DNA from 3 places in the Streptomyces speibonae genome. Region 1 is predicted to be linked to each of the others. Evidence: riboswitches for the same ligand, from Rfam matches in the RefSeq annotation. Region 1 holds a riboswitch; each other region holds the start of a gene.
The links. Region 1 has a riboswitch for cobalamin ahead of AC5L3C_RS29605 (cobalamin biosynthesis protein). Riboswitches for the same ligand answer to the same signal wherever they lie in the genome.

Region 1 (7,621 bases):
GGTTCCCCTCCCAGTACTTCGGCGACCCCGTGATGGATCTCGTAGCCCTCGACGGGCTCCCCGAGGGCTTCCCCCACGGGCCGGGCGAGCGTCTTGCCGTCGGCGAAACGCACCCGTACGGGCAGCACGCCGAGCCCGTCGACGCGCCCCTGCCGGCTCTCCACGTGGTCCTCGATCTGTTCCCCGAGGATCTGGAAGCCCCCGCAGATCCCCAGCACGGGGCGCCCCTCGGCCGCCCGCCGCCGCAGCGCGTCCGCCAGTCCGCGCTCCCGCAGCCACTCGAGCGCCCGCACGGTACCGCGCGTTCCGGGCACCACCGCGAGGTCGGCGTCGGCCAGTTCCTCGGGCCGGTCCACGAACCGCACCACGACGCCCGGTTCGGCGGCGAGCGCGTCCACGTCCGTGAAGTTGGACATCAGCGGCACCGCGCACACGGCGACCCGCAGCACGTCCTCGCCGGCCGGCGCGGCGACCGCGGACTCCCGTACGGCGCCGCGCAGCGACACCCTCCCCCACTCTCGGCTTCGCTCGAGCGGGGGGACCCCCATCCCGTCCTCCTCGTCGATGCCGAGGCCGTGCCGGAAGGGCAGCACGCCGTACGTCCGCCGCCCGGTCAGACCGTGCAGCATGTCCAGGCCGGGTTCCAGCAGCGAGACGTCGCCGCGGAACTTGTTGACCAGGAACCCGGCGACCAGCCGCTGGTCCTCGGGCGAGAGCAGCGCCACCGTGCCGAAGAACGACGCGAAGACACCGCCCCGGTCGATGTCGCCGACCACGAGGACCGGCAGTCCGGCGCCCCGGGCGATCCCCATGTTCACGATGTCGGTGCGCCGCAGATTGATCTCGGCCGGGCTGCCGGCACCCTCACAGATCACCGCGTCATACGTGCCCCGCAACCGCTCCAGACAGTCAAGGACCGTGCCCAGCAGCCGCTGCTGGCGTCCGCCGTGGTATCCGCGGGCGCTCATCTCGCCGACGGGCCGGCCCAGCAGCACCACCTGGCTGGACCGTTCGCCGCCCGGCTTGAGCAGCACCGGGTTCATCAGCGCGGTCGGCTCGAGGCGGCAGGCCTGGGCCTGCATGGCCTGCGCCCGTCCGATCTCGGCGCCCTCCCGGGTCACGAACGAGTTCAGCGACATGTTCTGCGCCTTGAACGGGGCGACCTTCACGCCCTGCCGCACCAGCCACCGGCAGATCCCGGCGGTCACCACACTCTTGCCGGCGTCCGAGGTGGTCCCGGCGACCAGCAGACCTCCACCGCTCACGACGCACGTCCCTTCACGACGCTCCGCGCGGCGACGCCGGCGGCGAGCGCGAGCCAGCCGACCCGCCGCGAGAGCCGTACCGCCCGATCGATGTCGGACACGTTCACGGCGCGTCCGCCGCCGCCCAGGACCGGCCGGTGCTCGACCCGTCCGCCGTAGGAGAGAGTGCCGCCGAGCCGTACGCCGAGCGCGCCCGCGAAGGACGCCTCGACGGGACCGGCGTTGGGGCTCGGATGCTTCGCCGCGTCCGCGCGCCAGGCCCGTACGGCCCCGCGCGGGTCCGGTCCCGCGAGCGCGGCGAGTACGGCGGTCAGCCGCGCCCCCGGCCAGCCGGCGACGTCGTCGAGGCGGGCGGAGGCCCAGCCGTAGCGGCGGTGGCGGGGCGACTTGTGACCCACCATCGCGTCCAGGGTGTTGACGGCCCGGAACCCCACCAGGCCCGGCACCCCGGCGACGGCGCCCCACACCAGCGCGCCCACCACGGCGTCGGAGGTGTTCTCGGCGACGGACTCCACCACCGCGCGGGCGATGCCGTCGGCATCCAGCGCCTGCGGGTCCCGGCCGCACAGATGGGGCAGCCGGGCGCGGGCCGCCTCGACGTCCCCGGACTCCAGGGCGCGCCCGATGGCGCGGGCCTCCCGGGCCAGCGAGGTGCCGCCGACGACGGCCCAGGTGGCGACGCCGGTCAGGGCAACGGAAGCGGCGGGACTACGGCGTACGGCGCGGGCGGCGAGGCTCGCGAGCGTGACGGCGCCGCCGACGCACACGGCGGTGTGCACGGCCCCGCGGCCCCGGTCGTCGCGCCACAGCACCCGCTCCACGGCAGCCGCGGCCCGCCCGAAAGCGGCGACCGGATGCCCGCGGCGGGGATCGCCGAGCAGCAGGTCGCCGAGGAGGCCGGCGGCGGCGCCGTACGCGAACACGCGGTCGGCACCCATGGGTTCAGCCGGTGACGGATCCGGAGGGAGCGGCCCCGGAGCGGGGCGGTGTGTCGCTGGTCGACCTCAACAGGCAGCCGCGCATGGCGATATGTCCTCACTCAGGGTGTCCACGCCCTGGTTCGACGAGACCGGCGGCGAGAGTTCCTGGCTCCCCGGGTGGCTCACCCCGGTGACAGTGGCGGGACCGCGCCGGATTCGCACCGGCTTCCTCTCCTGCCGCCGTATTGGCTGAGGCAGTCCACCACGGCCCCCGAAGGGCCGTCAACTTGCCGTTGACCTGCGAGGCTGAAGTGTGCTGAGGCCCACAGAGGGGCGCCGGTGGGTGAACCGGGGACGGGCGCGCACACGCCGGCGGGCGGTGCGGGAGCTCCGGCTCCCGCACCGCCCGCCGGACGGACGCGCTGTGCGGTCAGGCCGCCATGACCCGTCAGGCCATGATCAGGTAGATGCCGTACCCCACCGCCGCCGCGCACGCCGCGAAGCAGGCGTACGCGCCGGTGACCGCCAGGGCCGCGGGCCGGCCCTGTGCGGCGGCCCGCTCGCGGTGGGACAGACCGGAGATGCCGAGGGTGAACAGGCCCACCAGGGCCACCGTGACCACGAGGCTGACGCCGAAGACGGAGCCGAGGGCCGCCCAGTCGATTTTCATGGTGCTCTACTTCCTTCGTACCGGGTCGCGGTCAGACGGTGGTCCTGGCCGACGGGGTCGCCGGGTCGGCGGACTCCGGGGCCGGGATCGTGACCGAGATCTCGTCGGCCACGGTGCCCGCCGGGGGAGGCGTCACCGCGGCCATGGCCTGCGTCACCACGCCGGACGGCTCCGCGTCCGGCACGTCGTGGTCGTTGACGTTGGTGTGGTCGACGACCTCGCGCCGGGAGACCTTCCAGATCGCGGCACTGGAGGCGATCAGGAAGACGGCCACGAGGGCGGTGCCCCAGTCGCCGAAGCCGCAGATCCACTCGGCGAGCGCGGCGACCAGGGCCGCCGCCGGCAGCGTCAGGCCCCAGGCGACGAACATCCGGGTGGCGGTCGACCAGCGCACCACACCGCCCTTGCGGCCCAGGCCCGCGCCCATCACGGAACCGGAAACGGAATGCGTGGTGGAGAGGGAGAAGCCGAGGTGCGAGGAGGCCAGGATGACCGTCGCGGCGCTGGTCTGGGCGGCGAAGCCCTGCTGCGGCTGGAGGTCGGTCAGGCCCTTGCCCATGGTGCGGATGATGCGCCAGCCGCCGAGGTAGGTGCCCATGGCGATGGCGAGGCCCGCGGAGAGGATGACCCACAGCGGCGGGTCGGAGTCGGGGGCGAGGGTGCCGCCGGTCACCAGGGCGAGGGTGATGATGCCCATCGTCTTCTGGGCGTCGTTGGTGCCGTGGGCCAGGGAGACCAGGCCGGCGGAGGCGATCTGCCCGGCGCGGTAGCCCTTCTCGGCGGCCTTGCCGTCGGCCTTCTTGCCCAGGCGGTAGGTGAGCCGGGTGGCGAACATCGCGGCGAGTCCGGCCACCAGCGGGGCGGCGATCGCGGGGATCAGCACCTTGGTGACGAGGACGTCGCCGTGCACCCCGCCGAAGCCGGCGGAGGCGACCGTGGCGCCGATCAGACCGCCCATGAGGGCGTGCGAGGAACTGGACGGCAGACCGACCAGCCAGGTCAGGAGGTTCCAGAGGATCGCGCCGACCAACGCGGCGAAGATGACCTCGGGACGGATGCCGGCCTCGTCGACGAGGCCCTTGGAGATCGTGTTGGCGACCTCCACCGAGAGGAATGCGCCGACAAGGTTCAGTACGGCGGACATGGCCACCGCGACCTTGGGCTTGAGCGCACCGGTCGAAATGGTTGTTGCCATCGCGTTCGCGGTGTCGTGGAAACCGTTCGTGAAATCGAACGCGAGTGCGGTTACCACCACAATCGCGAGGATCAGCGAGAAGCTTTCCATTTACCCAGGCAATCGTTCGAGGTCATTGGCTGATCGAACGTAGGTAACCTGGGTGAACGGAAGATGAACTGGAACGGGCATCGGGGTGACCGTAAGAGGGGGTGGCCGCTCCGCCGGATGGCCGGGGCCGACTGGCAGGATCGCGCCATGACTGAGCAGCTGCGGAACGGCCGGAGACACGCGGACGAGGACGAGGCGCGTGCCTGGGTGGAGCTGGTGGAGACCGCGTGCCGGAGCGTCGCCGACGGACTCGTCGTCGGCACCTCCGGCAACGTCTCCGTGCGGGTCGGCGAGACGGTCCTGGTCACCCCGTCGGGGGTACCGTACGACCGGCTGACGCCGGACGACGTGACCGGGGTCGACCTGGCCGGCCGGCAGGTGATCGGCACGCTCCTCCCGACCAGCGAGCTGCCCATGCATCTGGCGGTGTACCGCACGACCGGCGCGCGTGCCGTCGTGCACACGCACGCCGTGCACGCCACGGCCGTCTCCACGCTCGTCGACGAGCTGCCGCTGATCCACTACATGGCGGCGGCACTGGGCGGCCCCGTCCGGGTCGCCCGCTACGCCACGTACGGCACCGACCGGCTGGCCGAGCACATGCTCCGCGCCCTCGACGGCCGCACCGGCTGCCTGCTGCGGAACCATGGCACGGTCACCCACGGCACGACCCTCGGCCAGGCCTACGACCGCACGGCCCAGCTCGAATGGATGTGCCGGGTCTGGCTGACGGCGTCCTCGGTCCCGGGCCTGACCCCCCACCTCCTGACCCGCGAGCAGTTGACGGAGGTGAGCGAACGCCTGACCGGCTACGGCCAGCATGGCAGCCCCTCCGGCGCTTGAGGAGCGGGGGAGCGGGGGCCGGGGGGAGCGGGGGGCCGGGGGGGGAGCGCCCCCGGACCGGGACGGGAAGGGGCGACGGGGGGCGAAAACACCCCCCGGCCCCCACCTGAACCGGCCCACTGGCCGGGTACCCGTCCCGACGTGACACTGGAAACCGTGCGCACTGTCAGAGCGACGGCCGCTGCCGTCACCGCCGTGATGGGCGCCGGCGCCGCCGCCGTGGCCGCCGGGCGCTTCGCCAGCGACGCCGCCCTCAGGATCCCGCCCGGCGGCCCCCTGCCCACCGAGCCCGCACTCACCGTCCACGCCACCGCCGCCGGCCAGGTCACCCTCACCCGGGACCTCGCCGCCCTCCGCCCCGGCCGCCACGGTCTCGCCGGCAACGGCTTCCACGCGGTGGTCGGACCCGTGCTGTCCGGCACCTCCAACCCCGCCGACACCGTCGTGCGCCGGCTGGAGCGCGTCACGCACGGCACCCTGGAACCCGGCGACCGTGCCTGGCTCACCCCGGCCGTATGCACCGGCGACCCGGGCACCGCCCTCGGCCTGGACCACACCGACCTCGACGTCCCCGGCGAACTGGGCCCCCTGCCCGTCTGGTTCGTGCCGGGCGCCCGGGACACCTGGGTGATCGCCGTCCACGGCCTGGGCACCACCCGGGAACACCCCCTGAACGTCCTGGAGGTCCTGCACCACCACCGCTTCCCGGTGCTCCTCCCGGCCTACCGCGGCGACCCCGGCGCACCGGGCGCACCGGACCGCCTCAACCATCTCGGGGAGGCCGAGTGGCGCGACCTGGACGCCGTGCTGCGCCACGCGGTGGACTCCGGCGCCCGTCAGGTGATCCTCTACGGCTTCTCCATCGGCGCGACCATGGCGCTGCGCGCCACCGCCCGCTCCGAGCTGCGCGACCGCGTCGCCGGCCTCGTCCTCGACTCCCCGGTGCTCAGCTGGGAGGCGACCCTGCGCGCCCTCGCCGCCGCCCACCACACCCCGGGCGTGCTGCTGCCGCTGGCCGTCCGCGCCGCACAGGGCCGCACAGGGCTGTACGGCGACCGCAGGCCCGGCGCCGTCCACCTGGACCGCGTGAGCGTCCCCACGCAGATCTTCCACGGACCCGACGACGCCGTGGCCCCCTGGCGGTTCTCCCGCGACCTCGCCGCCGCCCAGCCGGACTTCGTCACCCTGCGCACCGTCAGGGGCGCCCCCCACGCCGCCATGTGGAACGCCGACCCTCAGGCGTACGAGGAGGGTCTGCGACGCTTCCTCACCCCGCTGATGTGAGGCCCTTCCCGGTGATTCCGTTTGGCGTCGTACCACTGGCCTGATTCGCTCGCTGCCACCGGTTCCGGCCCGGGGTTCGGGCCCTCCCCGGGGCCTCGTCGACATTCCGTTTGGGTTTTCGGACCGTCAACCGCAAGACTGCACCCGTGACGTCCCGTATCCCGCGCGACTCCAGGCTCCGACTCGTCGGCCCGCGACCCCTGGCCGCCGCCCCCGCCGCGATCAGCCGGCAGCGCCCGCGCCGCCCCGCGCCACGCCCCCCGGAGGGCACTCCCGCGCCCGCGGAGCTGGCCGGAATGGCCCGCTCCTGTCTGGCCGCGGCGGCCCGCGTCGCCCGCTGGGCCGACGCCGCCCTCGGCCCCGGCCGGGACGGCGCCACCGCCGACGGCAAGGCCACCCTCTCCGACGCGAGCGCCGAACGTGCCGCCCGGGACCTGGGCCTGACCACCGCTCAGGTCCGTGCCGACTGGGACACCGCACGCCTGGCCGGTCTGATCGAGGTGCACGGCGACACGGCCCGCCCCGGCTGGCGGCTGCGCGCCTGGGACCGCGACGACAGCGCCGTCCTGCGCGGCTGGGTCGCCCTCTGCGACGCCTGGTCGCTCGCCTGCCCCGAGCCCGAGGAGTACGAGCCCGCCGCCGTCGCCGAGGTCGTCACGGCCATGCCGCAGGTGCTCTCCTTCCTCCAGCTGTCCGCCGGCTCCGTCCCCGTGCCGCAGCTCCTCGACCTCCTCCAGCAGCGCGTCACCGAGCTCCGTACCGAGCGCTGCGAGATCGACTACGTGCCGCAGGCGGACGACGCGCCCGGACCCGCGGACGACCGGCCCGGAGCCGGGCCCGGGACCCTCCAGCGGCCCCGTCCCGCGCTCGCCGGGCCCGCGGCCGACGCCCCGCTCGAACCGCTGCTCGACTGGGCGCTGCGCGCCCTCGCCTCCGTCGGCGCCCTCACCTATGGCGACGGACAGGCCACCCTCACTCCGCTGGGCAGCTGGGCGGTGTGGGTCAAGCTGGAGCAGATCTGCGTCGCGGCGCAGAGCCCCGCCGGGAACATCGAGCAGGGCGCCGAGGACATGCTGCGCGGCTGCGCCCAGCTGCGCCCCAACGCGGCCCGCGCCGAGTACCGCGCCTGGCTCGCCGCCCGGCCCGTCGCCGGCGCCGTCAGCGAGCTGATCGCCGCCGCCCGGGGCGAGGACGCCCTGCTGCGCGGCCTGGCCTTCGAGGCGCTGCGCGTGGTCGGCGCCCCGGCCGAACCCGAGGTCCGCACCGTGCTCGACGAGCCGACGCTGCGGCCGTACGCCCTGCTGTGGCTGGCCGAGCACGACGGCGCCGACCCCGAGGACGCCCACGCGGTCCT
Region 2 (7,621 bases), 4.6 Mb from region 1:
CGCGGGACGAACGTCAGCCGCTGACCGTGATGTTGGAGCTTCCGCTGCTCTGGAAGCCCTCGGTGGCCATGATCATGTAGTACCGGAACTCGCCCAGGTTCATGCCCGCGCGCGCCCAGGCGTCGAAGTGGTTGCCGGTGGTGATGGTGCCGGAGCCGATCACCTTCGACTGCCGGACGCTCCAGTACTGGTCGAAGGTGCGGGTGCCCTCGACGGAGGGGGCGTTGTAGCGCGTCGTCTTGTAGATGTCGTACGTGCCGCCGTCGCTGTAGACGGTGCCCCGGTGCTCGCCGGTGGGCCGGTAGCTGCCCCAGTTGTCGACGATGTAGTACTCCACCAGCGGGTTCGACGTCCAGCCGTAGAGACAGCCGTAGCCGTTGCCCGACGGGTTGAAGTAGCCGCTGTAACGGACCGTCCTGCGCCCGCCGTTGCCCCAGCCCTTGCCCGCGACGAAGTTGCCGCAGTTGGTCCACTGGGTGCTGTAGCTGCCGCCGCCGTTGAGCGTCATGGAGACGGAGCCACCGCCGTCGGTCCAGAACGAGTAGTACATGCCGTCGTAGCCGGTCTGGTTGGTCGTGATGGTGGTGGCGGCGTGGGCGGTGCCGGGCAGCAACAGTCCGGACGCGGTGGCGAGCGCGGCGGTGCCGGCGCCGAGGAAGCCGCGCCGGCTCAGGCCGCCGAAGGGAGCGGGGTTCTGCTGAAACTGGTCCTGCTGCGTGCCGTCCTTGTGCATGCGTCCTCCCGATGAAGGCTGGTGGGGGGCGGGCGGCCGGGGCCTGCCCGCGGGCCTTGCAGGGAAGTCTTCGGAGACCGCCATGAGCCTGTCAACAGTTTCGACCAAGTTTCGGAAACATTTCCTTCACATGGAGAGGGTTGAGATGTGGCATATTCGCAGTTCAGATAGCCTCCTACGCGACTCACCTCCTTCAGCGCATGGTGATGTGAATGCATAACACCGCAATCAAGAGAGCAGAGGGCGAAACTTTCGGACACGCGTGCCGAGGCGCGAGGGGGCGTGCGCGTGAAGCTCCGCCCATGCGCCCTTTTGCCCTGAGCCGGGCGGCTCGCAGGATCACCGGTTCATCACCGCGACGGGAAACAGGAAGCCGGTGCGAATCCGGCACGGTTCCGCCACTGTGACCGGGGAGTTGCCCCCGTCCACACGCCACTGCGCACCGCGCGGGAAGGCCAGGGGGAGGAGCGTCGATCCGGGAGTCAGGACGCTGGCCTGCCGCGGGCCCGATCCGAGGAGCGCGGACTCCCCAGGAGGCTTCACGTGTACGACGGCATGTCCCGTCCCCCGCTGTTCACCCCTGGACGTGGCCCGCTTCCGGGCCCGCATGTTCGTGCTGCTCTCCCTGGTCACCGGCGTCATCGTCGCGGCGTGCGGACCGATCGGCTTCGTCGGCCTGATGCTGCCGCACACCGTCCGCCTCGCCGTCGGCGGCGACCACCGCCGCGTGTGCCGGCGGCCGCGCCCTTCCTCCCTCCCCCCGAGTGAACACGGAAGGGGCCCGCGCGAGCGATCACTCACGCGGGCCCCTTCGTCGCGCCTGCCGTGAAGGGTGAGAAGACGATCACGAGCAGGACGTCTGTCGCGGCTACAGGCGCAGAAGCAGACTGTCGCCCCGCTCCTTGGCCGCGGCGTACCGCTTCGCCACGTCCTGCCAGTTGACGACCTGCCACATGGCCTCGATGAAGTCCACCTTCTGGTTCCTGTACTGCAGGTAGAAGGCGTGCTCCCAGGCGTCGAAGACGAGGACGGGGGTGGAGCCCTGCCCGACGTTGCCCTGATGGTCGTAGACCTGCTCGACGATCAGCCGGCCGCTGAGCGGCTCGTGGGCGAGCACGCCCCAGCCGGAACCCTGCGTGGTGGCGGCGGCCTTGGACAACTGGGCCTTGAAACCGGCGAAGGAACCGAACGACTCGGTGATCGCGTCGGCCAGTTCCCCGACACCGTCCCGGGCGAGGGGCTCGCCGCCACCACCGTCCTTCGGACCGGTCATGTTCTGCCAGTAGACCGAGTGCAGGATGTGCCCCGAGAGATGGAACGCCAGGTTCTTCTCCAGGCCGTTGACCGCCCCCCACGCCTCCTTGTCCCGCGCCTCGGCCAACTGCTCGAGGGTGTCGTTGGCCCCCTTCACATACGCCGCGTGGTGCTTGTCGTGGTGCAGCTCGATGATCTCCGGACTGATGACCGGCGCGAGCGCCGAGTAGTCGTACGGGAGCTCCGGGAGCGTGTAGAGCGCCATGCCCAAGGTCCGCCCTTCGACGTTATTGCAAGTTATGTGCAACTGCATCATACCGGCAAGTGTGGCGGGCCGTCGTACATGAGTGGGACTGGAGGAGGATGGCCGCCCAGGGCCAGGCGGCTTCGTATCCGGACCACGCAATGGCCGCCGGTCGCGAGCTCGCCAGGCGGAGGGAGACGATTCACTCCCGGTGGTCAGTGATGAACGTGTGAATGACCTGAGTCAGGCGGCGGCGGTCCCGCTCCGTCAGATGTGAGGCCTCCCCCACCTGTGCGAGGAAATAGCTCAGGCTCGCAGTGCAGATGTCTCCCTGCCGGTCCGGCAAGCTGCATGAGATGGACTTCCCGGCCGGATTCCCCTGCGTGACGGTGGACACGAACAGCGCGACCGTGTCATAGCGGGAGTCTCTGCCCCAGAGATACGAGCTGGAGCCGGCCTGAACCCGGACGAGCGAGGCATGCAAGTTGCGGACACCGGTCGACAGAGGGGTCACCTCTTCATCCGGCGGTTTGGTGCAGTCCGCGCCTGGTGACAACCGGGCGACCTCGGGAAGGTACTCACAGCCGTAAACCGACGAGTAGGCGGCCCCGGCCGGGGCGAATGCTTCCGACACCCCCGAACGGCCGTCGTCCGCCCCCATGAAGAAGTGGATGCTGCTGGCTCCGAAGACGAAGTGACAGGTCCCTGTTTCGGGACCGAGTATGTACTGCACGGCGTCACCGCGTCCGGCCCGTATACCGGCGACGGCCGCCCCTCGGGGAAGAGTCAGTGGGCTCGGCAGACGGACGGAGTCCGGTATGGGGTCATCCGTGGGTACGGCGTAGGCGGACCTGTTCTCGCAGGTTCGGACATGCACCACCGTCTCCACGGCGCCGTCCGTGGCGGAACGGCCGGAGGACGCGGGCGGGTCGGGGCGCTCCGGTGAATCGGAGCAGCCTGTGACGAGCAGGACGACGGCCAGGACCGCCGCGCCCACCAACCCGGCCGCGTGTGATCTCGGGCCAGGTCGTCGGGCCGCCCACGAACCACTGTCTGAGAACCAGTCCGGCCGCACTCCGTGCATGAAAGTGACTGCTTCCTCGTCAGGACCGCACGCCGCTTCCGCAGCGGCATCCCGTCAGCCCTTGCCACCTGATGCCCAGTTGAAGACGCAAGGGACCGCCGTCAGCGGTTTTCCAACGCGTGCCGAAGAAACGGTGAGCCGGGTCGGACACTGCACTGTCATGGGAACTACTGGCAGGTTACAACGGTATGCGAGAGGACCAACAGTGGTGCAACGGAGGCGAGTTGATGCAGTCGGTGGACAGATTGCCCTTGGAGGACGGCGGGGAGATCGTGTTCGAAGTGGTGCCGGGTACCGTCCGTCCGGCCGGGGAAGGCCCGGTGCAGGCCGGGAGGGTGACGGACGCGGTGAGGAGGGCGCCGGCGACGCTGCAGGAGGCACTCCGACCGGTCCGGGACATGACGCGTGCCGTGGTGACGCAATTGCGGGATGCCGGACCGGCCGAGGTCGAAATCGAGTTCGGACTGGACCTCTCAGGTCAGGTCGGCGTGATCGTCAACAAGGGTGAGGCGGCCGCTCACTTGAGGATCAGAGCCTTGTGGCGGGGTGAAGCATGCACGGGCGACGGCGTGCGAGCCGAATAGATGTCGGCCCACGAGAGCCGCTCCGCTCCCGGCGCCGGAGAGCCTCAGGACCTGCCCAGGGGTGCGGGCTCGGGTGCGGCTCCGGCCTCCGCGGTGGCCGCTGCCGTGGCGCAGATCGTTGCCGCGGACGGCGCAGTGACAGGTGCAGGGTTCCTGGGAGGCGAGAGCCTGGTCATCACGTGTGCTCACGTGGTGCACATGGCCGGCAGCGGCCCCGGCGGCCGGGTCACCTTGTGCTTTCCTCACCTGCCGGATGCACCACGGGTCGAAGGAACAGTTCTGGCCGATGCATGGCGCGCCCCGGAGAAGGAGGACATCGCGGCTGTGCGCCTGGAAAAGGTACCCGTCGGGGGCCGCCCGATGTCTCTCGGGTCGAGTGCCGGATGTTCGGGTCACCGGATCTCCTCGTTCGGATTTCCCGCCCAGGCTTTCAGCGGCGGCCACTTCGGTTATGGCACAGCCGGTGACCGGCTGCCCGGGGGCCGAACGGGAACCCTGCTGCAGTTGACGGGTGCGAACGACCTGACGGCGGGCTTCAGCGGCGGACCGGTGGTCGACGAGGTGACCGGCCTGGTCATCGGGATGGTCTCCGCGTTCACCCACCCCGACCCGCACCACCGAGGGCTGGGCGTCGCCTACGCGACGCCTGCCGAGGTGCTACGGAAGGTGGTGCCGGAGCTGGCGGAGCACAAGGTGCTCCCCTACCCAGGGCTGGCGCCGTTCACCGAGCAGGACGCCGCATGGTTCCACGGCCGGCAGACCGCGGTGCACGGCCTACTCGAACGCTTGCGCCGCCACCGGCTGATCCTGGTGCTCGGCCCGTCCGGTGCGGGGAAGTCCTCCCTCGTCCGGGCCGGAGTGATCCCTGCGCTGGCCGACGGCGGGCTGCCCGGCAGCGACCGATGGCTCCATGTCCTGGCCCGGCCCGGCCAGAACCTGCTGGAGGAGTTGGAACGGTCCGGCCTGGGGGGTGCCGCGATCGATGGCATGGGGCCGGCGGTGGACCGTTGTCTGGCGGCGGCACGGGGGGACCGGTTGTTGCTGGTCATCGACCAGTTCGAGGAACTCCTCATCCAGTCGGCGGCCGATGACCTGGGCCCCGGCCCTCCCCCGTCCGTCGTTGCGGAACTCATCGCGGCGATCGACGCACACCCCGTACTCAGCGTCGTACTCGTCATGCGGAACGACTTCTATCCACGCCTGGCAGATCTGTGCCCCGGCTTGCTGGAGGCGGCCAAGGCCGGATCACTGGACGTGTCCGCCCAGCTCACCGTGTCCGAACTGCGCGAGATCGTCATCCGGCCGGCGCAGGACGCCGGAGCACGCTTCGAGGAAGGTCTGCCGGAGCGCATCATCGAGGACTTCCGAGCCGCCGATCCAGAGGGCCGTACGCCTGCCACACTTCTGCCCCCTCTTCAACTCGCGCTGGCCGAACTGTGGGAGCGCCGCACCCACGGCCGTATCACCCACGACGCCTACCAGCGCATCGGCGAGGTCACCGGCACTCTGACCACCTGGTGCAACACCGCCCTCAACGCTCTGCCCGCCGGCCATCGGACCACCGCACAGCGCGTCCTCACGGCGCTGGTCCACCCTGCCGACGCCGCACACGGCATACCGGCCACCCGTCAGCGAGTCACCCTGGCCCGTCTGCGCACACTCTCCCAGGACGCCAGGGAGGCACCGTCCGTTGCGAGTACCGTTTTCGACGAGGTCATAACCGCGCTGAGCCGTGACCGCATCATCACCACGAGCACCCCTCCCGGCACAGAAGGGCGCCCGGGTGAGCCCGTCGCGGAACTCATTCACGACGCACTCATACGTGACTGGAGCGACCTGCGTGCTTGGATGGCGCGCGACCGCCGCTTCCAGACGTGGCTGCACCAGGTGACCGGACTGCGCAACCGGCACGCAGACACCGGACTGGCCGCGGACCTGCTCGTCGGCACTGCCCTCGCAGAGGGACTGGAGTGGGCCCGGCAGCGCTCGGTTCCCGCCGAGATCGCCGCCTTTCTGACCGCGAGCGAGAACCACCAGCAATCCGTCGTCCGTCGCGCTCAACGCCTCAACGCTCTCCTGGTCTTCCTCCTGTCCCTCACCCTTGTCGTCGCCGGCGTGGCCGTCTGGCAGCGCCAGGAAGCGCTCGACGCCCAGCACCGAGCACAGTCCCGGCAACTCGCCGCGCAATCCCAAGCTCTCCTGGGCACCGCGCCCGACCTGGCGTCGCTCATGGCGATCCAGGCATACCGGATCTCACCCACCGCGGAAGCACGCGCCGGACTCCTGCGCGCGGCTGACCTCGGACTCGCTCACCTCCTCGGCGCGCGCGGCGGTGACCTGCAGTCGGTGGCGTACAGCCCGGACGGGAAGACACTCGCCGCCGGAGGCGCCGACGGCACCATACGGCTGTGGGACGTCGCTTCCGGTGAACAGCGGGACACCCTTCGCACCTCCTACAGTGGCCACGTGCGGTCCGTGGCGTTCAGCCCGGACGGAAGGACACTCGCCTGCGGCGGTGACGACGGCAGAGTACGGCTCTGGGACGTGGCCGCCAGGCGGTGGCGACGCGACCTGGCAGTCGACGGTGGATGGGTCTGGTCGGTGGCGTACAGCCCGGACGGAAAGACACTCGCCGCCGGAGGTCGCGACGGTGGAGTGCGGTTCTGGGACGTGTCCTCGGGCAGGGGATGGGACGGCCCGGGTGCCCATGGCGGTGAAGTGCTGTCGGTTGCGTTCAGTCCGGACGGCACCACGCTCGCCGGCACCAGCGCCGACGAGCGCGCGGACGGCAGAGTACGGCTGTGGGACGTATCCACGGGACGGCGGCGGGACCGTTCGCTCACCCATCTCGGCGGCCAGGTGACGTCGGTGGCGTACAGCCCGGACGGAACGATCCTCGCCACCGGCGGAGAGGACGGCAGGATACGGCTGTGGGACGTCGCCGGCGGCCGCCAACGGGGCGACCCCCTGACACCCGGCGGTGACGTGCGGGCGGTGGTGTTCAGCCCGGACGGGACAACCCTCGCCACCGGCGGAGAGGACGGCAAGGTCCGGCTCTGGGACGTCTCTTCCGGCCGGCAGTCAGGCAGCACCCTTGTACACGGCAGCCAGATATCGTCCCTGGCATTCAGTCCGGACGGAGAAACACTCGCCGGGGGAGGTGGCGGCACGGCGCGTCTGTGGGACGTGGACGCCGGTGAGCCATCGGACGGCTTCCTCTCCACTGTCGACGGCCCGCTGTATTCACTCGGGTTCAGCCGGGACGGCACCTCGCTCACCGCCGCCGGTCCCGACTCGGTTCATCTGTGGGACCTGGCCTCTGATCGGCGCCGGCGCAGCCGCCTGGAGGATCCGGGCGGCCCCGTTGTCTCGGTGGCGCTCAGTCCGGACGGCGCTACACTCGCCGGCGCGGTCTCCGGCAGCGGGTTACGGCTGTGGGACGTAGCCACGCACAAGCAGGAGGGTGACTTCTCGTCGCCTTCCGGCGAGCACGCCATTTCGGTGGCGTTCACCCCGGACGGGAAGACACTCGTCACGGGAGGAGACGACGGCAAGGTGCAGCTGTGGGACACGGCAACCGGCGAACCGCGCGGTGACCCAGTGGTCCACGGAGAGCCGCCTTGGACACAAGTGGAGTTGGTGGCGTCAAGCCCGGACGGCGAAACACTCGCCAGTGCGGGCAACGAGACGGTGCGGCTGTGGGAGATGACCACGGGCCGGCA
Region 3 (7,621 bases), 4.7 Mb from region 1:
GTCAGCGGTCCGTAGGCGATCAGTTCGTCCAGTTCGTCCCGGCCGGCGGCCGGCACGTCGAGTTCCGGGGCCCGGCCCGTGCCGAACCCCAGGACCAGGTGGCGCTCGCCGCCGGTGCGGCCGCCGGGGAAGTCCCACATGGTCCGGCCCAACACGTTGTGCCAGCGGCGCAGCAGGACGTCCCGGTAGACGCCGGCCTGCTGGTTCGGCTCGTCGAAGGCGAAGGCGCGGGCCGCCGCGGGATCCGGCAGGTCGACGATGTGGACGCTGCCGGTGGGGGTCTCCCCGTCGTCGGCGAAGGTGGGGCCGCGGGCGATGAGCCGCTCGGCGTAGCGGTCCATGTAGGACCAGTGCGCCTCGCCCAGTTCCCGGCGCAGGGGAAGGGACCCTGGGCGGTCCCGGTGGTAGCAGAAGAACTCCATGGATCCCTCCGAGCGTGCGTGCGGCCCCTCGTACGGACGCGGCCGGGGGTGCGGGAGGTTCCCTTCAGGCCGGAGAGGCCGCTCGGTCGGGAGTGGCCACTCAGGCGGGAGCGGCCACTCAGGCGGGAGCGGCCACTCAGGCGGGAGCGGCCACTCAGGCGGGAGCGGCCACTCAGGCGGGAGCGGCCACTCAGGCGGGAGCGGCCACTCAGGCGGGAGCGGCCACTCAGGCGGGAGTGGCCGCCGTGGTCACCGTGTCCCAGTGGAGCGTGCGGTCGCACCAGCGGGTGAGCAGGGTCCGGTCGTGGCCGACCGAGAGCAGGCCGGCTCCCGTCGCGGTGCGGTAGTCCTCGACCACCCGGACCAGCGCGGCCGTCGTCGACGCGTCCAGCATCGCGGTCATCTCGTCGCAGATCAGCCAGCGGGGCCGCAGGACCAGCGCGCGGGCCAGGCAGGCGCGCTGGAGCTGGCCGTCGCTCACCTCGTGGGGGCGGCGGGTGAGCAGGTCGGCGGTCAGGCCGACGGTCCCGGCGAGTTCGGCCACCCGGCCGGCGACGTCGGCGCGGCGGCCGGTCGCGCGCAGGGGTTCGGCGATCAGGTCGGCGAGGCGCAGACGGGGGTCGGCGGAGAGCCGGGGCTGCTGGAAGACGACGCCGACGGCGGTGCGCCGGGCGCGGGGGGCGCGGTGACGGTAGCGGTGCACGGGGGTGCCGTCGAGGACGACGGTGCCGGAGTCCGGGCGGTGCAGCAGGGCGGCGACCCGGGCGAGGGTGGACTTGCCGCAGCCGCTGGGGCCGAGCAGGCCGACGGCCTCGCCGGGGGCGACGGTGAGGCTCGCGTCGCGTACGACGGGGGCGCGGCGGTCGTATCCGGCGGTGACGGCGCGCAGTTCAAGCACGGATTTCCTTCCGGGTGGGGGCCGGCACCGGGTGGTGGCAGGCGAGCGAGCCGGTGAAGGACGGCAGGGCGGTGCAGGCGTCCGTGGCGCGGTCGCAGCGGGCGGCGAAGGCGCAGCCGTCGGGGAGGTCCCCCAGTTCGGGGGGCAGTCCCGGGATGGGGGTGAAGGATCTGTCGGGCAGCGCCTCCAGCAGGCCCCGGCTGTAGGGGTGGCGGGGGCCCGGGGTGCCGAAGAAGCTGTCCGCCGCGGTCAGTTCGACGATGCGGCCCGCGTACATGACCGCGACCCGGTCGGCGATGCGCCGGGCCGCCGCGAGGTCGTGCGTGATCACCAGCAGGGCCCGGCCGGCGTCGACGTGGCGGCGCAGTTCGTCGACGGTGCGGTCCACCAGGTCGCGGTCCAGGCCGGTGGTGGGTTCGTCCGCCAGGAGCAGGGGTGCCTCGCCGATGAGGGCCAGGGCGGTGGCGGCCCGCTGGGCGAGGCCGCCGGAGAGTTCGTGCGGGTGGCGGTCGAGGTGGTCCGTGGGGAACTCGGCGCGGGCAGCGGCCCGTTCGGCGGCGGTGCGCAGGGCGGCGCGGCCGCGTACGCCGGTGAGCTGGGCGACCGTCTCCTCCAGCTGGGAGCGGATGGTGCGCACGGGGGTGAGGTGTGCGGCGGGGCTCTGCGGGATGAGACCGATACGGCGGCCCCGTACGGTGCGGGCGAGGACGCGTTCGCCGGCCGTGAGCAGGTCGAGGTCGTCGAGGCGGGCGTGGCCGGCCGTCCGGGCGTTGGCGGGGAGCAGGCCCAGCAGGGCGGAGGCGAGGACGGACTTGCCGCAGCCGCTCTCGCCGATCAGGGCGAGGCATTCGCCGGGTGCCACGTCGAAGTGCGCGTCGGTGACGGCGGCGATCCGGCGGCCACCGGGCAGCAGGAAGCGCACGGACAGTCCGCGGACCGACAGCACGGGGGGTCGCTCGGTCACAGCATCAGCTCCGATCGGCGGCGGGGGTTGATCCGCTCCCGCCAGACTCCGGCGAGACCGGCGACGGCGAGCGTGGGGACGATCAGGAAGAGGCCGGGGAAGAGGGTCGGCCACCACTGTCCGGCGAGCAGGGAGCCGCGCGCGCCCTGGATGAGGGTGCCGAGGCTGGCCGTGTGCGTGGGCAGGCCCAGGCCCAGGAAGGACAGGGCCGACTCGTGCCACATGGCGTGCGGGACCATCAGGACGGCGGCGAGTCCGGCCTGGGGCAGGACGCCGGGGAGGAGATGGCGGACGGCCACCCGCCACCGGGACGCGCCGCCGGAGACGGCCGCGTCGATGTAGGGGCGGGAGCGCAGCGAGAGGACCTCGGCGCGGACGATGCGGGCGGTGGACAGCCAGTGGGTGAGGGCGACGGAGATCACCACCGGCCAGACGCCCGGCCGGAACATGGCGACGATGAAGATGCCCATGAGCAGGTGCGGGACGGAGGACAGGGTGTCGACCAGGCGCATGATCGCGCGGTCGGCCCGGCCGCCGAGCGCTCCGGCGGTGGCGCCGACGACGGTGCCGATCACCGTGGCGGTGAGCGCGGCGACGATGCCGACCAGCAGGGACACCCTCAGTCCGTAGACGCAGCGCAGCAGCAGGTCGCGGCCCACGTCGTCGGTGCCGAAGGGATGGGACCAGCCCGGCGGCAGCAGTTTCGCCGCCAGGTCGACGGCCTGCTGGTCGAGCTGGACCAGGGGCGGTACCAGCAGCACCGCGAGGACCGTCACGGCGGCCACGGCGGCGGAGACCCACAGGCGCAGGGTGTGAGTGGAGCGGCGGGCGGTGCCGTGCGCGCGCCATGCCGTCGGGGCCGCGGACCCGGCGGCGTCCGGTTGCCCGGCCTTCTCGACGCTGATGTCGGTCACGTCAGTCACATCTCATTCAGCTTCACCCTCGGGTCGACCAGCCCGTAGAGCAGGTCGGCGAGGAGGTTTCCGGCGAGGACGGCGACGGTGGCGAGGGTGGTGAGGGCGGCCAGCAGGGGGAAGTCGACGGCGGTGGCCGCCTCCACGGTGGCGGCGGCGATGCCGGGCCAGCTGAAGACGCTCTCCACCAGCAGGGCGCCGGTGATGAGTTCGGGGACGCGGGAGCCGATCAGGGTGAGCACGGGCAGCAGTCCGGAGCGCAGGGCGTGGCCGAGCAGGACGGTGCGTTCGCTCAGGCCGCGGGCCCTGGCCCCGCGCACGGGGTCCTCCGCGAGGGCGTCGCCGACGCCCTGGCGGACGTAGAGCGTGAACCAGGGCAGCTGGGAGACGGCGAGGACGCCGGCGGGCAGGATCAGGTGGTGGGTGACCTGCCCGAAGGTGACCTGTTCGCTGCCGGTGTCGGTGAGGCCGCCGGCCGGCAGGACGTCCAGTTCGAGGGCGAACAGCCAGACGGCGAGCAGGGCGATCCAGAAGACCGGCGCCGCCTCCAGACAGTACGCGAGGGAGGTGACCGCGCGGTCCAGGAGGGAGCCGGGGCGGCGGGCGGCGAGCACGCCGAGCACGGTGCCGAGCAGCACGGCGACGGCGAACGCGACCGCGCACAGCAGCGCCGACCAGGCCAGGCGTTCGCCGATGACCTCGGTGACGGGCTGGCGCATGACGGTGGACCGGCCGAGGTCGCCGCCGAGGGCGGAGGTCAGCCAGTCCCACCAGCGGGCGGTGAACGGGCGGTCCACGCCGAGGTTCTCCCGCAGCCGGTCCAGGGTCTCCTGGTCGGCGCCGAGCGCGGCGGTGCCGGCGTACGCCTTGACGGGGTCGAAGGGGGAGGCGGCGGCGACGGCGAACACGCCGAAGGTGACGACGAGGAGCACCGGCACGGCGTGCACGGCCCGCCGTGCCGTGAGCCGTGCCATCGCTCCCCAGGGGGCGCCGGTCATCCCTTCGGCTGCCAGTCCTCGACGTTCCACCAGGGGCCGCTGGCGAAGCCGTGCTCGTGCGGTTCGGTCTGGGTGGTCAGGTCCTGCCAGCGGTCGGCGAGTACGTACACGTGGTCGATGTGGGTGAGGAAGGTGTAGCCGGGGTTCTTGACGAGTGCGCGCTGGAGGTCGTCGTAGGCCTTCTTGCGGACCTCGGGGTCGCGGCTGCGGCGGCCGGTGTCGAGGGCCTCGTCCACGGCCGGGTCGTCGTACCGGGCCATGTTGTTGAAGCCGTCACCGGCGAGGGAGGAGTGCAGCAGGGTGTAGAGGCCGAAGTCGGGGTCGCCGGTGCTGCCGAAGCCGGCGAGGACGGCGTCGCGGTGCATCCGGGGTTCGATGACCTCCCAGGTGGCGCTCTCGACCTTCACCTCGATGCCGGCCTTCTTTGCGTCGGAGGCGTAGGCGAGGGCGTGGTCCTGGCGGACCTTGTCGCCGGAGGGGTAGTAGAGGGTGAAGGAGGCGCGGCGGCCGTTCCTGGCGCGGACGCCGTCCTCACCGGCCTTCCAGCCGGCCTTGTCGAGCATGCGGCCCGCCTCGTCGAGGTCCTGGTCGCGTTCGATGCCCTTCGCGAACCAGGGGTCGTCCACGGGCAGCGGGCCGTAGGCGGGGCGGCCGGCGCCGTCGAGGATCTTGTCGACCATGGCCTCGCGGTCCACGGCGAGGTCCAGGGCCCGCCGGATCGCGGTGTCGCCGGTGACCGGGTTGCCGGTGGGGAGGGTGACGGCGCGGAAGTCGTAGCTCGTCGCCCGGTGGGTGCCGAGCCCGTCGTCGTCGGCGAAGGTGGCGGCGAGGTTGGGCGGGAGGGTGGCGCCGTCCAGGTCGCCGGAGCGCAGCCGGGTGGCGCGGACGTCGTCGTCGGCGATGATCGCCATGGTGAGCTTTTTCACCTCGGGGGCGCCGCCCCAGTAGTCCGGATTGGCCTTGAACGTGAGCTTTTCGCCCTTGCTCCAGCCGGTGAGGACGTACGGTCCCGTGCCGACCGGTTCGGTGTTGAAGGCGCCGGTGTTGGGGTCCTGCTTCCCTGCGATGTGTTCGGGGACGACGGGCAGGACCGTGCGGGCGGCGAAGCCCGCGTAGGGGTAGTCCAGGGTGAAGACGACCGTGTCGTCGCCGTCCGCCCGGACCTCCTTGATGGCGTCCAGTTCGCTCTTGGCGGGGTTGTTGGTCTTGTCGTCCAGGACGGTGCGGTAGGTGAACACCACGTCGTCGGCGGTGAGCGGCTCGCCGTCACTGAACTCCACGCCGTCGCGCAGGGTGTACGTGTAGGTGCGGCCGCCGTCGGTGACCTCGGGGAGCGACGCCGCCAGCGCGGGTTTCAGGCTGAGATCGGCGTTCCGGGCGAGGAGCCCGTCGAAGATCTTGGAGTTGCCGTCCTTGCCGTAGCCGAGCAGGGGGCTGAGGGTGTCCGGTTCGGTGGAGACCCCGATCACGACGGAATCGGCGGCCGCGCCGTCGTCCGTTCCGCCGTCGCCGGGCGCCGAACAGGCGGCGAGCGCACCGGCCATCGCCACCGCGGCGGCGCCCCGTATCCGTCGGGTCGTCATCGATCCTCACATCCCTGTTGCCTGAATATCGCTGTTGCACATTACATGCAGCAAGGTTCTGCCCAGGACGGCGGCCCTTCACTCCCCCGGCCCTGCGATGGGCGCCGCGTGTGTCAAGTGCGCAGGTGTGCGCCGGTGTCCGAGCTGCCGGGCGCCGTCCGCGCGCCCCCTGTGACCGCTTGTCACCGGGCCGGTGCGGGCACTACTGTCACCACGCCTTGGTGACGGGAAATCGGTGCGATACCGGTGCGGCCCTCGCCACTGTGATCGGGAAGTCCGGCTCCGGCCCTCACGGGCAGCCACTGGGTCCTTCGGGACCCGGGAAGGCGGAGCACGGGCGGTGGTACCCGTCAGCCAGGAGACCGGCCAAGGCGCGTCAACCATCCACGAGGTGCTGGAGAGGGTCTGCTGAGCCATGCACATAGCCGAGGGTTTTCTGCCTCCGGTGCACGCGGTCGCCTGGGGCGCCGCGTCGGCGCCGTTCGTCGTCCACGGAGCCCGGTCGCTCATCCGTGAAGTGCGGGAACATCCCGAGAGCACGCTGCTGCTCGGCGCGTCGGGAGCCTTCACGTTCGTCCTGTCCGCGCTGAAACTGCCGTCGGTGACCGGCAGTTGCTCCCACCCCACCGGTACGGGACTGGGCGCCGTGCTGTTCCGGCCGCCGGTCATGGCGGTGCTGGGCACCATCACCCTGCTGTTCCAGTCGCTGCTGCTCGCCCACGGCGGTCTGACCACGCTGGGCGCCAACGTCTTCTCGATGGCGATCGTCGGCCCGTGGGCCGGGTACGGCGTCTACCGGCTGCTGCGCCGGTACGAGGCGCCGCTGATGGTCGCGGTGTTCTTCGGCGCGTTCGTCGCCGACCTGTCGACGTACTGCGTGACGAGTGTGCAGCTCGCGCTCGCCTTCCCCGACCCGGGCAGCGGATTCCTGGGCGCGCTCGGCAAGTTCGGCTCCATCTTCGCCGTCACGCAGATTCCGCTCGCGGTGAGCGAGGGGCTGCTGACCGTGCTGGTGATGCGCATGCTGGTGCAGTCCAGCCGGGGGGAACTGACGCGGCTCGGGGTGCTCGTGTCCTCGGTGGCCGGGCGCGAGCGGGCGGAGTCGGCCGAGGCGGTGGCCCGATGAGCCGTAACGCCAGGATCAACGGCCTGCTGCTGCTCCTCGTGGCCGCGCTCGCGGTGCTGCCGCTGGTGCTCGGGCTCGGCGACCACAAGGAGGAGCCGTTCACGGGCGCGGACGCGGAGGCGGAGACCGCGATCACCGAGATCGACCCGGACTACGAGCCGTGGTTCTCCCCGCTGTACGAACCCCCGTCCGGCGAGATCGAGTCCGCCCTCTTCGCCCTCCAGGCGGCCCTCGGCGCGGGCATCCTCGCCTACTACTTCGGCCTCCGCCGCGGCCGCCGCCAGGGCGCGGCGCAAGCGGTGACGGCCGTCGCCGCCCCGGACACGGCCCCGGCAGCCGGGGCCGGCCCGAAGCCGGGACCTCCCCCGATCCCGAGCCGGTGGCCGACCTCCGGCTCGGGGCCGGCCACCGGCCCAGGAACAGGTTCCGCTCAAGACGCGGCCTCCGACTCAGAGCCGAGCTCCAGCTCGGGCTCACCGTCGAACGCCGTGGGGGGACCGGACTCCGGCTCGGATCCAGGGCCGGGGTCGGGGTCGGCCGCCGGCTCAGGGCCGGCCCCCGGCACGGGCGCGACGGGCAGCTCAGGGGCGGACATCGGCTCGGAACCGGGCTCGGCCTCCACCCCCGGCACGGGCACCAACGCAGAGACGGGGCCCGCCTCGGGCTCGGTCTCGGGTACGGGGTCGGCCCCCAGCACAGGGTCGGCCCCTGGCACG

Region 2: another riboswitch for cobalamin. It lies ahead of AC5L3C_RS08765 (iron chelate uptake ABC transporter family permease subunit); the one in region 1 lies ahead of AC5L3C_RS29605 (cobalamin biosynthesis protein).
Region 3: another riboswitch for cobalamin. It lies ahead of AC5L3C_RS08205 (energy-coupling factor ABC transporter permease); the one in region 1 lies ahead of AC5L3C_RS29605 (cobalamin biosynthesis protein).

Annotation. Positions count from the first base shown of each region.
Region 1 covers NZ_OZ480260.1:6,586,012-6,593,632, forward strand. The annotation lists gene AC5L3C_RS29600 (cobyric acid synthase) at 1-1,265, opposite strand, end outside; gene AC5L3C_RS29605 (cobalamin biosynthesis protein) at 1,262-2,203, opposite strand; cobalamin riboswitch at 2,323-2,442, opposite strand; gene AC5L3C_RS29610 (hypothetical protein) at 2,634-2,855, opposite strand; gene AC5L3C_RS29615 (inorganic phosphate transporter) at 2,887-4,140, opposite strand; gene AC5L3C_RS29620 (class II aldolase/adducin family protein) at 4,288-4,983, shown strand; gene AC5L3C_RS29625 (alpha/beta hydrolase) at 5,140-6,267, shown strand; gene AC5L3C_RS29630 (hypothetical protein) at 6,414-7,621, shown strand, end outside.
Region 2 covers NZ_OZ480260.1:1,998,242-2,005,862, forward strand. The annotation lists gene AC5L3C_RS08760 (glycoside hydrolase family 11 protein) at 14-733, opposite strand; cobalamin riboswitch at 1,078-1,229, shown strand; partial or broken gene AC5L3C_RS08765 (iron chelate uptake ABC transporter family permease subunit) at 1,314-1,463, shown strand; gene AC5L3C_RS08770 (superoxide dismutase) at 1,602-2,252, opposite strand; gene AC5L3C_RS08775 (hypothetical protein) at 2,434-2,964, opposite strand; gene AC5L3C_RS08780 (CU044_2847 family protein) at 3,543-3,899, shown strand; gene AC5L3C_RS08785 (nSTAND1 domain-containing NTPase) at 3,900-7,621, shown strand, end outside.
Region 3 covers NZ_OZ480260.1:1,856,420-1,864,040, forward strand. The annotation lists gene AC5L3C_RS08175 (YciI family protein) at 1-422, opposite strand, end outside; gene AC5L3C_RS08180 (ABC transporter ATP-binding protein) at 649-1,320, opposite strand; gene AC5L3C_RS08185 (ABC transporter ATP-binding protein) at 1,313-2,284, opposite strand; gene AC5L3C_RS08190 (ABC transporter permease) at 2,281-3,189, opposite strand; gene AC5L3C_RS08195 (ABC transporter permease) at 3,204-4,172, opposite strand; gene AC5L3C_RS08200 (ABC transporter substrate-binding protein) at 4,193-5,779, opposite strand; cobalamin riboswitch at 5,982-6,164, shown strand; gene AC5L3C_RS08205 (energy-coupling factor ABC transporter permease) at 6,195-6,905, shown strand; gene AC5L3C_RS08210 (energy-coupling factor ABC transporter substrate-binding protein) at 6,902-7,621, shown strand, end outside.